DNA from 3 places in the Streptomyces sp. DF42 genome. Region 1 is predicted to be linked to each of the others. Evidence: predicted binding sites of a transcription regulator. Region 1 holds the regulator's gene; each other region holds the start of a gene.
The links. The regulator HrcA, encoded in region 1, represses chaperone genes, less so after heat shock. The targets are predictions, from matches to a motif close to TTNGCACTCNGNNNNNCNGAGTGCNAA.
Positions count from the first base shown of each region.

Region 2: the regulator HrcA is predicted to act here: its motif matches at 981-1,007, upstream of groES (co-chaperone GroES).
Region 3: the regulator HrcA is predicted to act here: its motif matches at 1,791-1,817, upstream of groL (chaperonin GroEL).

Region 1 is NZ_CM177859.1:3,137,283-3,140,515, reverse strand. It holds gene ACYUED_RS14320 (DUF3097 domain-containing protein) at 1-408, opposite strand, end outside; gene ACYUED_RS14315 (MBL fold metallo-hydrolase) at 443-1,171, opposite strand; gene hrcA (heat-inducible transcriptional repressor HrcA) at 1,323-2,339, shown strand; gene dnaJ (molecular chaperone DnaJ) at 2,340-3,233, shown strand, end outside.
Region 2 is NZ_CM177859.1:5,928,415-5,931,647, forward strand. It holds gene ACYUED_RS27335 (polysaccharide deacetylase family protein) at 1-810, shown strand, start outside; gene groES (co-chaperone GroES) at 1,154-1,462, shown strand; gene groL (chaperonin GroEL) at 1,581-3,200, shown strand.
Region 3 is NZ_CM177859.1:4,298,668-4,301,900, forward strand. It holds gene groL (chaperonin GroEL) at 41-1,663, opposite strand; gene ACYUED_RS19460 (cold-shock protein) at 1,988-2,194, opposite strand; gene ACYUED_RS19465 (MoaD/ThiS family protein) at 2,648-2,923, opposite strand; gene thrC (threonine synthase) at 3,034-3,233, opposite strand, start outside.

The DNA of each region.
Region 1 (3,233 bases):
CTCGACGACCACGCCCTCGATGCGCAGGTCGTCACCCCAGACCTTCTCCACCAGTTCGGCGTCGTGCCGCCCCTCGACATAGATGCGCCCGGCGCGGGCCACGCGCGCGCGTGCGCCGGGGACGGCGACCGAACCGGATGCCGTGCGGCTGGGGCGCACGGGCCCCGAGGACGGGCGTACGAGCGTCACGACGCGCCCCTCCAGCAGAAACCCGCGCGGCTCCATCGGAAACACCCGGTGCTTGCCGAAGCGGTCCTCCAGGGTCACCGTGCCCGCCTCGCAGCGGATCACCGCGCCGCAGAAACCGGTGCCGGGCTCCTCGACCACCAGACCGGGCTCGGCCGCGACCTCCGGGACGGGCTTGGGCTTCTTCCACGGCGGGGTCAGATCGGCGGAGTACTGGCGCATTCGGATGACGATAGGAGAAGCCGCCGGGCGGCGGTCACGACACGCCGAAACGCGCGGCCAGCTCGTCGCGCTGTGCCCGCACGAACCCCGCGTCGACCACCGCTCCGTGACCGGGCACGTACAGCGCGTCCGCGCCGCCCAGGTCCAGGAGCCGGTCGAGGGCGGCCGGCCATTGCGACGGGACGGCGTCGGGGCCCGCCTGCGGCTCACCGGACTCCTCGACCAGGTCGCCGCAGAAGACGACCTCCGGGGAGCCGGGGACCAGGACGACGAGGTCGTGGGCGGTGTGGCCGGGGCCCACGTTGGCCAGCAGGACCTGCCGCCCGCCGCCCAGGTCGAGGGTCCACTCGCCGGAGACGTGATGCCGGGGTGCGACAAGGGCGTCCACCGCCTCCTCGGCCACCCGCGCGTCCAGACCGTTGCCCACCGCGTCCGCCCGCAGCTCCTCGCGCGCGTGCCGTGCGCCGAACACCGTGTCCATGCCCACCGCGCCGTACACCTGCGCACCCGCGAACGCCGCCGCCCCGAAGACATGGTCGAAGTGCGGATGCGTGAGCGCGAGATGAGTCACACGGTGACCGGTGAGTTCCTGCGCCTCGGTACGCAACCGCACGCCCTCCGCGAGGCTCGAACCGGCGTCGATCACCAGCGCCGTGCCGGCCCCGACGACCAGTCCGGCCGTGCAGTCCCAGCCCGGAAGACGGCACCGCCCGACCCCGGCCGCCACCCGATCCCACCCCAGCTCTTCCCAAGTCACCGTCATACGGCGACGCTAGCCGTACGACCCCGCCGACGGGGGCCGACCTTGCCCTGGGTGTACCCCACAGCCGTACACTGGGCCGGGAAAGGCTGGCACTCGGACGGACAGAGTGCCAGGCGAAGTGCCTGGGGGACGACTTCTGGAGGTGTGCGCGATGCTGAGTGAACGACGGCTTCAGGTACTGCGCGCCATCGTCCAGGACTACGTCGGCACCGAGGAGCCCGTCGGGTCGAAGGCCCTCACCGAGCGGCACAACCTCGGAGTGTCCCCGGCGACGGTGCGTAACGACATGGCGGCCCTGGAGGACGAGGGGTTCATCGCCCAGCCGCACACCAGCGCCGGGCGGATCCCCACCGACAAGGGGTACCGGCTGTTCGTCGACAAGCTCGCGGGCGTCAAGCCGATGTCGGCGCCCGAGCGGCGGGCCATCCAGAACTTCCTCGACGGCGCCGTGGACCTTGACGACGTGGTGGCGCGGACGGTTCGGCTGCTCGCCCAGCTCACGCGGCAGGTGGCGGTCGTCCAGTACCCGTCGCTGACCCGCTCGACCGTCCGGCACGTGGAGCTGCTCTCGCTCGCCCCCGCGCGCGTGATGCTCGTGCTGATCACGGACACCGGCCGGGTCGAACAGCGCATGGTCGACTGCCCGGCACCGTTCGGCGAGGCCTCCCTCGCCGACCTGCGGGCCCGGCTCAACAGCCGGGTCGCGGGCCGCCGGTTCGCGGACGTCCCCCACCTCGTGGAAGACCTGCCGGAAGGCTTCGACGCCGAAGACCGGGGTACGGTCTCGACAGTGCTCTCCACACTTCTGGAGACACTGGTCGAGGAGAACGAGGAACGGCTGATGATCGGCGGCACCGCCAATCTGACCCGTTTCGGGCATGACTTCCCCCTCACCATCCGCCCCGTCCTGGAGGCGCTGGAGGAGCAGGTCGTGCTCCTCAAGTTGCTTGGCGAGGCGGGGGATTCGGGCATGACGGTGCGCATCGGGCACGAGAACGCCTATGAGGGACTCAACTCCACTTCGGTGGTGTCGGTCGGCTACGGTTCGGGCAATGAGGCGGTCGCCAAGCTCGGCGTGGTCGGACCGACTCGCATGGATTACCCGGGAACGATGGGAGCGGTACGCGCAGTGGCACGGTACGTCGGACAGATCCTGGCGGAGTCGTAAGTGGCCACGGACTACTACGCCGTTCTCGGCGTGCGCCGCGACGCGTCGCAGGAAGAGATCAAGAAGGCCTTCCGGCGGCTCGCGCGCGAGCTGCACCCGGACGTCAATCCGGACCCGAAGACCCAGGAGCGGTTCAAGGAGATCAACGCCGCCTACGAGGTGCTGTCGGACCCGCAGAAGAAGCAGGTCTACGACCTCGGCGGCGACCCGCTCTCGCAGGCCGGCGGTGGCGCCGGCGGCTTCGGCGCGGGCGGCTTCGGGAACTTCTCGGACATCATGGACGCGTTCTTCGGTACGGCGTCGCAGCGGGGCCCGCGGTCGCGTACGCGCCGGGGCCAGGACGCGATGATCCGGCTGGAGATCGACCTTGACGAGGCCGCCTTCGGCACGACCAAGGACATCCAGGTCGACACGGCGATCGTCTGCTCCACCTGCAACGGTGAGGGTGCGGCGCCCGGCACGACCGCTCAGACGTGTGACATGTGCCGCGGCCGCGGTGAGGTGTCGCAGGTGACCCGGTCCTTCCTGGGCCAGGTCATGACGTCCCGTCCGTGCCCGCAGTGCCAGGGCTTCGGCACCGTCGTCCCGACGCCGTGCCCGGAGTGCGCCGGCGACGGCCGGGTCCGCTCGCGCCGCACGCTCACGGTCAAGATCCCGGCCGGTGTCGACAACGGCACCCGCATCCAGCTCGCGGGCGAGGGCGAGGTCGGCCCCGGTGGCGGCCCCGCCGGTGACCTCTACGTCGAGATCCACGAGCTGCCGCACTCGACCTTCCAGCGGCGCGGCGACGACCTGCACTGCACGGTCACCATCCCGATGACGGCCGCGTCCCTCGGTACCAAGGTCCCGCTGGAGACGCTGGACGGCATGGAGGAGGTCGACATCCGGCCCGGC
Region 2 (3,233 bases), 2.8 Mb from region 1:
GCCCTGGCGGCCGGTGCGCTGGCGGTCGTCCTGCTCACCGGCTGCGCCCAGTCCGTCGACCCGATCGAGCGACTGGGCGCGAAGGCGGCCCAGCGGGTGAGGGCGCACGGGCCGCGCGGCGCGGCCGAACGGCCGTACCGCCGCTGGGGCCTGACCGCTCCCCTGCTCCCCGCCCCGAAGCCGTCCCGTGCGCCGAGGGCGGGTACCGAAACCGAGGGCAGGGGCCTGCCCCCCGTCCTCTCCCGCGTCCCGACCCGCGACAAGGTCGTCTTCCTGACCTACGACGACGGGGCCGAGAAGGACCCACGGTTCGTCGACATGGTCCGTGAACTGCGCCTGCCCGTCAGCATGTTCCTCACGGACAGCGTCGTCGGGCCGGGATACGGCCACTTCGCCCGCCTCCAGTCGGTCGGCGCGAGCATCCAGAACCACACCCTCGGCCATCCCGCCCTGCGCGGTCTGCCCTACGCCGGCCGGCGCGCCCAGATCTGCGGCCAGCAGGACAGGCTCAGATCCCGCTTCGGCATCCGGCCCCGGCTGTTCCGTCCTCCCCACGGCGCCTACGACCCCACCACACGGCGGGCGGCCGCCGACTGCGGCATCTCGGCACTGGTCCTGTGGCGCGCCTCGATGACGGGAGGCGGCGAACTGGCCTACCTCCGCGGCGGCCACGGCCTGCGTCCCGGCGACATCGTGGCCGTGGACCCGGACGAGCGCTCGGGCCCGACACTGCGGGAGCGGACAGCGCGCCTGCTGCGCCGGGTCCAGCGGGCGGGCCTGACGGTGGGCCGCCTGGAGGACTACGTCTGACTCTGCAACGCCGCCTCAGGCACGTCAGCCCGTCCGGCGTTCGAGGACGAGGCCGTTCAGGCCGGAGCGGGGGGCCCGGGGGGCGGCAGCCCCCGGGGACGCTCACGCCGACCCAGGGCGCCGCAGAACCCGGCGTTCACCGGCAATCTCCGCCGACGCGCCGCACGGCATTGGCACTCCGCTTGACCGAGTGCTAATCGCAGTCATAGTCTCGGGTCTGGCACTCCCCACTGGAGAGTGCCAACTACGCGACGGGCAGGTCCGGCACCCGCGACGACGGATCCACCTGGTCGCCACCTCAGACAGTTAACCCCGTGAGATCTCCGAAGGGGGAGGTCGGATCGTGACGACCACCAGCTCCAAGGTTGCCATCAAGCCGCTCGAGGACCGCATTGTGGTCCAGCCGCTCGACGCCGAGCAGACCACCGCCTCTGGCCTGGTCATTCCGGACACCGCCAAGGAGAAGCCCCAGGAGGGCGTCGTCCTGGCCGTGGGCCCGGGCCGCTTCGAGAACGGCGAGCGTCTTCCGCTCGACGTCAAGACCGGCGACATCGTGCTGTACAGCAAGTACGGCGGCACCGAGGTGAAGTACAACGGCGAGGAGTACCTCGTCCTCTCGGCTCGCGACGTGCTCGCGATCATCGAGAAGTAATTCACTTCGAAGCACATCTGCTGTGAGCTGCGCCCCGGGCCCCCGCGACCTTATGAAGCCGGGCGTCAGGGGCGCAGTTCGTTTCACCCACATTTTCCGAGAGGGCTGAACCGCTCCCATGGCGAAGATCCTGAAGTTCGACGAGGACGCCCGTCGCGCCCTCGAGCGCGGCGTCAACAAGCTTGCCGACACGGTCAAGGTGACGATCGGCCCCAAGGGCCGCAACGTCGTCATCGACAAGAAGTTCGGCGCGCCCACCATCACCAACGACGGCGTCACCATCGCCCGTGAGGTCGAGGTCGAGGACCCGTACGAGAACCTCGGCGCCCAGCTGGTGAAGGAGGTGGCGACCAAGACCAACGACATCGCGGGTGACGGCACCACCACCGCCACCGTGCTCGCCCAGGCGCTCGTACGCGAAGGCCTGCGCAACGTCGCCGCGGGCGCCTCCCCGGCCGCCCTGAAGAAGGGCATCGACGCGGCTGTGGCCGCCATCTCCGAGGAACTCCTCGCGACGGCCCGCCCGATCGACGAGAAGTCCGACATCGCCGCCGTGGCCGGCCTGTCCGCCCAGGACAGCCAGGTCGGCGAGCTCATCGCCGAGGCGATGGACAAGGTCGGCAAGGACGGTGTCATCACCGTCGAGGAGTCCAACACCTTCGGTCTGGAGCTGGACTTCACCGAGGGCATGGCCTTCGACAAGGGCTACCTGTCCCCGTACTTCGTCACCGACCAGGAGCGTATGGAGGCCGTCCTCGACGACCCGTACATCCTGATCAACCAGGGCAAGATCGCCTCGATCGCCGACCTGCTGCCGCTGCTGGAGAAGGTCATCCAGACCAACTCCTCCAAGCCGCTGCTGATCATCGCCGAGGACGTCGAGGGCGAGGCCCTCTCCACCCTGGTCGTCAACAAGATCCGCGGCACCTTCAACGCGGTCGCGGTCAAGGCCCCCGGCTTCGGCGACCGCCGCAAGGCGATGCTGCAGGACCTGGCGATCCTCACCGGCGCCACCGTCATCTCCGAGGAGGTCGGCCTCAAGCTCGACCAGGTCGGCCTTGACGTGCTGGGCTCCGCCCGCCGCGTCACCGTCACCAAGGACGACACGACGGTCGTCGACGGCGCCGGCAACTCCGAGGACGTCGTGGGCCGCGTCGCCCAGATCAAGGCCGAGATCGAGAACACGGACTCCGACTGGGACCGCGAGAAGCTCCAGGAGCGCCTCGCGAAGCTGGCCGGCGGCGTGTGCGTGATCAAGGTCGGCGCCGCCACCGAGGTGGAGCTCAAGGAGAAGAAGCACCGTCTGGAGGACGCCATCTCCGCGACCCGCGCCGCGGTCGAGGAGGGCATCGTCTCCGGTGGTGGCTCCGCGCTCGTCCACGCCGCCAAGGTGCTGGAGGGCTCCCTCGGCAAGACCGGCGACGAGGCCACCGGTGTCGCCGTCGTCCGCCGCGCGGTCGTCGAGCCGCTGCGCTGGATCGCCGAGAACGCCGGCCTGGAGGGCTACGTCATCACCTCCAAGGTCGCCGAGCTCGAGAAGGGCCAGGGCTTCAACGCCGCCACCGGCGAGTACGGCGACCTGGTCAAGGCCGGCGTCATCGACCCGGTCAAGGTCACCCGCTCCGCCCTGGAGAACGCCGCCTCCATCGCCTCCCTCCTCCTGACGACCGAGACCCTGGTCGTCGAGAAGAAGGAAGAGGAAGAGCCGGCGGCCGCGGGCCACGGCCACGCCCACTGACCTCGGTCAGTACGAAGGCCCGGCACCTTTGAG
Region 3 (3,233 bases), 1.2 Mb from region 1:
GCAGATGCGTACGGCGATGAACTCGTGATCCTCGGGAGGATCAGAAGTCCATGTCACCGCCCGGCATGCCGCCACCGGCAGGCGCGGCGGCCTTCTCCGGCTTGTCGGCGATGACGGCCTCGGTGGTGAGGAAGAGCGCCGCGATGGAGGCGGCGTTCTGCAGGGCAGAGCGCGTGACCTTCGCCGGGTCGATGATGCCTTCCTTGACCAGGTCGACGTACTCGCCGGTCGCGGCGTTCAGGCCGTGGCCCGGGGTCAGGTTGCGCACCTTCTCCACCACGACACCGCCTTCGAGGCCGGCGTTGACGGCGATCTGCTTCAGCGGGGCCTCAAGCGCGATGCGCACGGCGTTGGCGCCGGTCGCCTCGTCACCCTCGAGGTCCAGCTTCTCGAAGACGCTGGACGCCTGGATGAGCGCGACGCCACCACCGGCGACGATGCCCTCCTCGACGGCGGCCTTCGCGTTGCGGACGGCGTCCTCGATGCGGTGCTTGCGCTCCTTGAGCTCCACCTCGGTGGCGGCACCGGCCTTGATGACCGCGACACCGCCGGCGAGCTTCGCCAGGCGCTCCTGCAGCTTCTCGCGGTCGTAGTCCGAGTCGCTGTTCTCGATCTCGGCACGGATCTGGTTGACCCGGCCCTGCACCTGGTCGGTGGAACCGGCGCCGTCGACGATGGTGGTCTCGTCCTTGGTGATGACCACCTTGCGGGCGCGGCCCAGCAGGTCGAGAGAGGTGTTCTCGAGCTTGAGACCGACCTCCTCGGAGATGACCTCGCCGCCGGTGAGGATGGCGATGTCGTTCAGCATCGCCTTGCGGCGGTCACCGAAGCCCGGGGCCTTGACGGCGACGGACTTGAAGGTGCCGCGGATCTTGTTGACGACCAGGGTCGACAGGGCCTCGCCCTCGACGTCCTCGGCGATGATCAGCAGCGGCTTGCCCGACTGCATGACCTTCTCCAGGAGCGGGAGCAGGTCCTTGACGGAGCCGATCTTGGAGTTGGCGATCAGGATGTACGGGTCGTCGAGCGACGCCTCCATCCGCTCCATGTCGGTGGCGAAGTACGCCGAGATGTAGCCCTTGTCGAAGCGCATACCCTCGGTGAGCTCCAGCTCCAGACCGAAGGTCTGGGACTCCTCGACGGTGATGACGCCTTCCTTGCCGACCTTGTCCATCGCCTCGGCGATGAGCTCGCCGATCTGGGTGTCGGCGGCGGAGATGGAGGCCGTCGAAGCGATCTGCTCCTTGGTCTCCACGTCCTTGGCCTGCTCAAGGAGGGCACCGGAGACGGCCTCGACGGCCTTCTCGATACCGCGCTTGAGGGCCATCGGGTTGGCGCCGGCGGCTACGTTGCGCAGGCCTTCCTTGACGAGGGCCTGGGCGAGAACGGTCGCGGTGGTCGTACCGTCACCGGCGACGTCGTCCGTCTTCTTGGCGACTTCCTTGACCAGCTCGGCGCCGATCTTCTCGTACGGGTCCTCGAGCTCGATCTCCTTGGCGATGGAGACACCATCGTTGGTGATCGTGGGGGCGCCCCACTTCTTCTCGAGGACGACGTTGCGGCCCTTGGGGCCGAGCGTCACCTTCACGGCGTCCGCGAGCTGGTTCATGCCGCGCTCGAGGCCGCGCCGCGCCTCCTCGTCGAACGCGATGATCTTGGCCATGTGAAGTGGTCCCTCCAGGACTGGGGGTGATTCCTTCGGACCGCGCCCGCGCCCGCGACGGACGGCTCGCCGGCCTTGTGGTTCCTTGCCCCACCCGGCCTGCGGGCCTCACCGACCCGGTCCTTCGTTGTCACTCTCACCTTCAGAGTGCTAACGCAATGATTAGCACTCGCCCCCTGCGAGTGCAAGCGCCTCCCGGGGATCGGGCGCGTGACCGCGTGGGCCCGGCCCGGATCCTCCGGGCATGCCGAAGGGCCCGCACCCTGAGGCGCGGGCCCTTCGATCAAGAAAGAAGAACGTCGCTGCAGTAACCCGGCGCGTGCTTCAGCCGGCCGCGAGCCGGACCATGTCCGCCTGCGGCCCCTTCTGGCCTTGCGAGATCTCGAAATCGACCCGCTGACCCTCTTCCAGGGTGCGGTAGCCGTCCATCTGAATCGCACTGTAGTGGACGAAAACATCCGCACCACCGTCGACCGCGATGAAGCCGTACCCCTTCTCCGCGTTGAACCACTTGACGGTGCCCTGAGCCATGCCTAACTCCCCTATTACTGGCCCTTGCACAGATCCGCACTTCGCGGATCCGGGTCAGACCTCACCCCCCACGGTTGGGGGCGTGCGCCGGAACGCGTCGACCGCGGCCGAATGTATCTGTCCAACTGCCGTCTGCAACAGGTCAATCGGACGAGAAATCCGGGCACGACCGGTCGGGAATTTACTGAGAATTCGCCCGAATTCAGGGCAAGTCGGGCCCCACAAAAGGAGCATAAGGCGCAAAAAACCTGCACACTTTGGCTGCTTCTAGTTGCCTGGAAAGAGAGAACTCATATGCATCCGGCATACGGAGCCAAGCGGGTTCCCCAACTGTACCGTGCTCAACCATGCAGAATTGCCCCCTCCGTTTCTCTCGCGGAGGGGGCAATTCGATGAACTCTCGGTAACCGACATTGCCGACGGTAATAATCGGGTCGTTCGACCTGTTCCGGGTCAGCCTCCGGCAACGGCCGGGATGATCGAGACGCCCGCACCGTCCGGCGTCACCGTCTCCAGCCCCTGCTCGAAGCGGACGTCGTCGTCATTCACGTACACATTGACGAAGCGACGCAGCTTGCCCTGGTCGTCGAGAACGCGCGCGGCGATACCCGTGTGCTTCTTCTCCAGGTCGGCGATGACCTCGCCGAGGTTGGCCCCTTCAGCGGCGACCTCGGCCTGGCCCCCGGTGTAGGTGCGCAGGATGGTGGGGATGCGGACGGAAACGCTCATGTTCAAACCTCCGGTCAGGTACGCGCCCTCGGGGGCGCGGGGCTGTGTTCGATGTGCGGCTACCGCCACGCGGGCGCGACCAGCCCCCAGCGGCCCGCAGACAAGAACAGCTACACGAGCCCAGCGTCGCGGAACGACTCCAGGTTGGGACGAATCGTCGCGGTCAGCCCCGTGCCGGCCACCGCGTCCAACGTCTTGAGACCGTCACCGGTGTTCAGGACGACCGTCGTCAGGGTCGGGTCCAGCAGACCGTTCTCGATCAGCTTCTTCGTCACGCCGACCGTCACCCCGCCGGCGGTCTCCGCGAAGA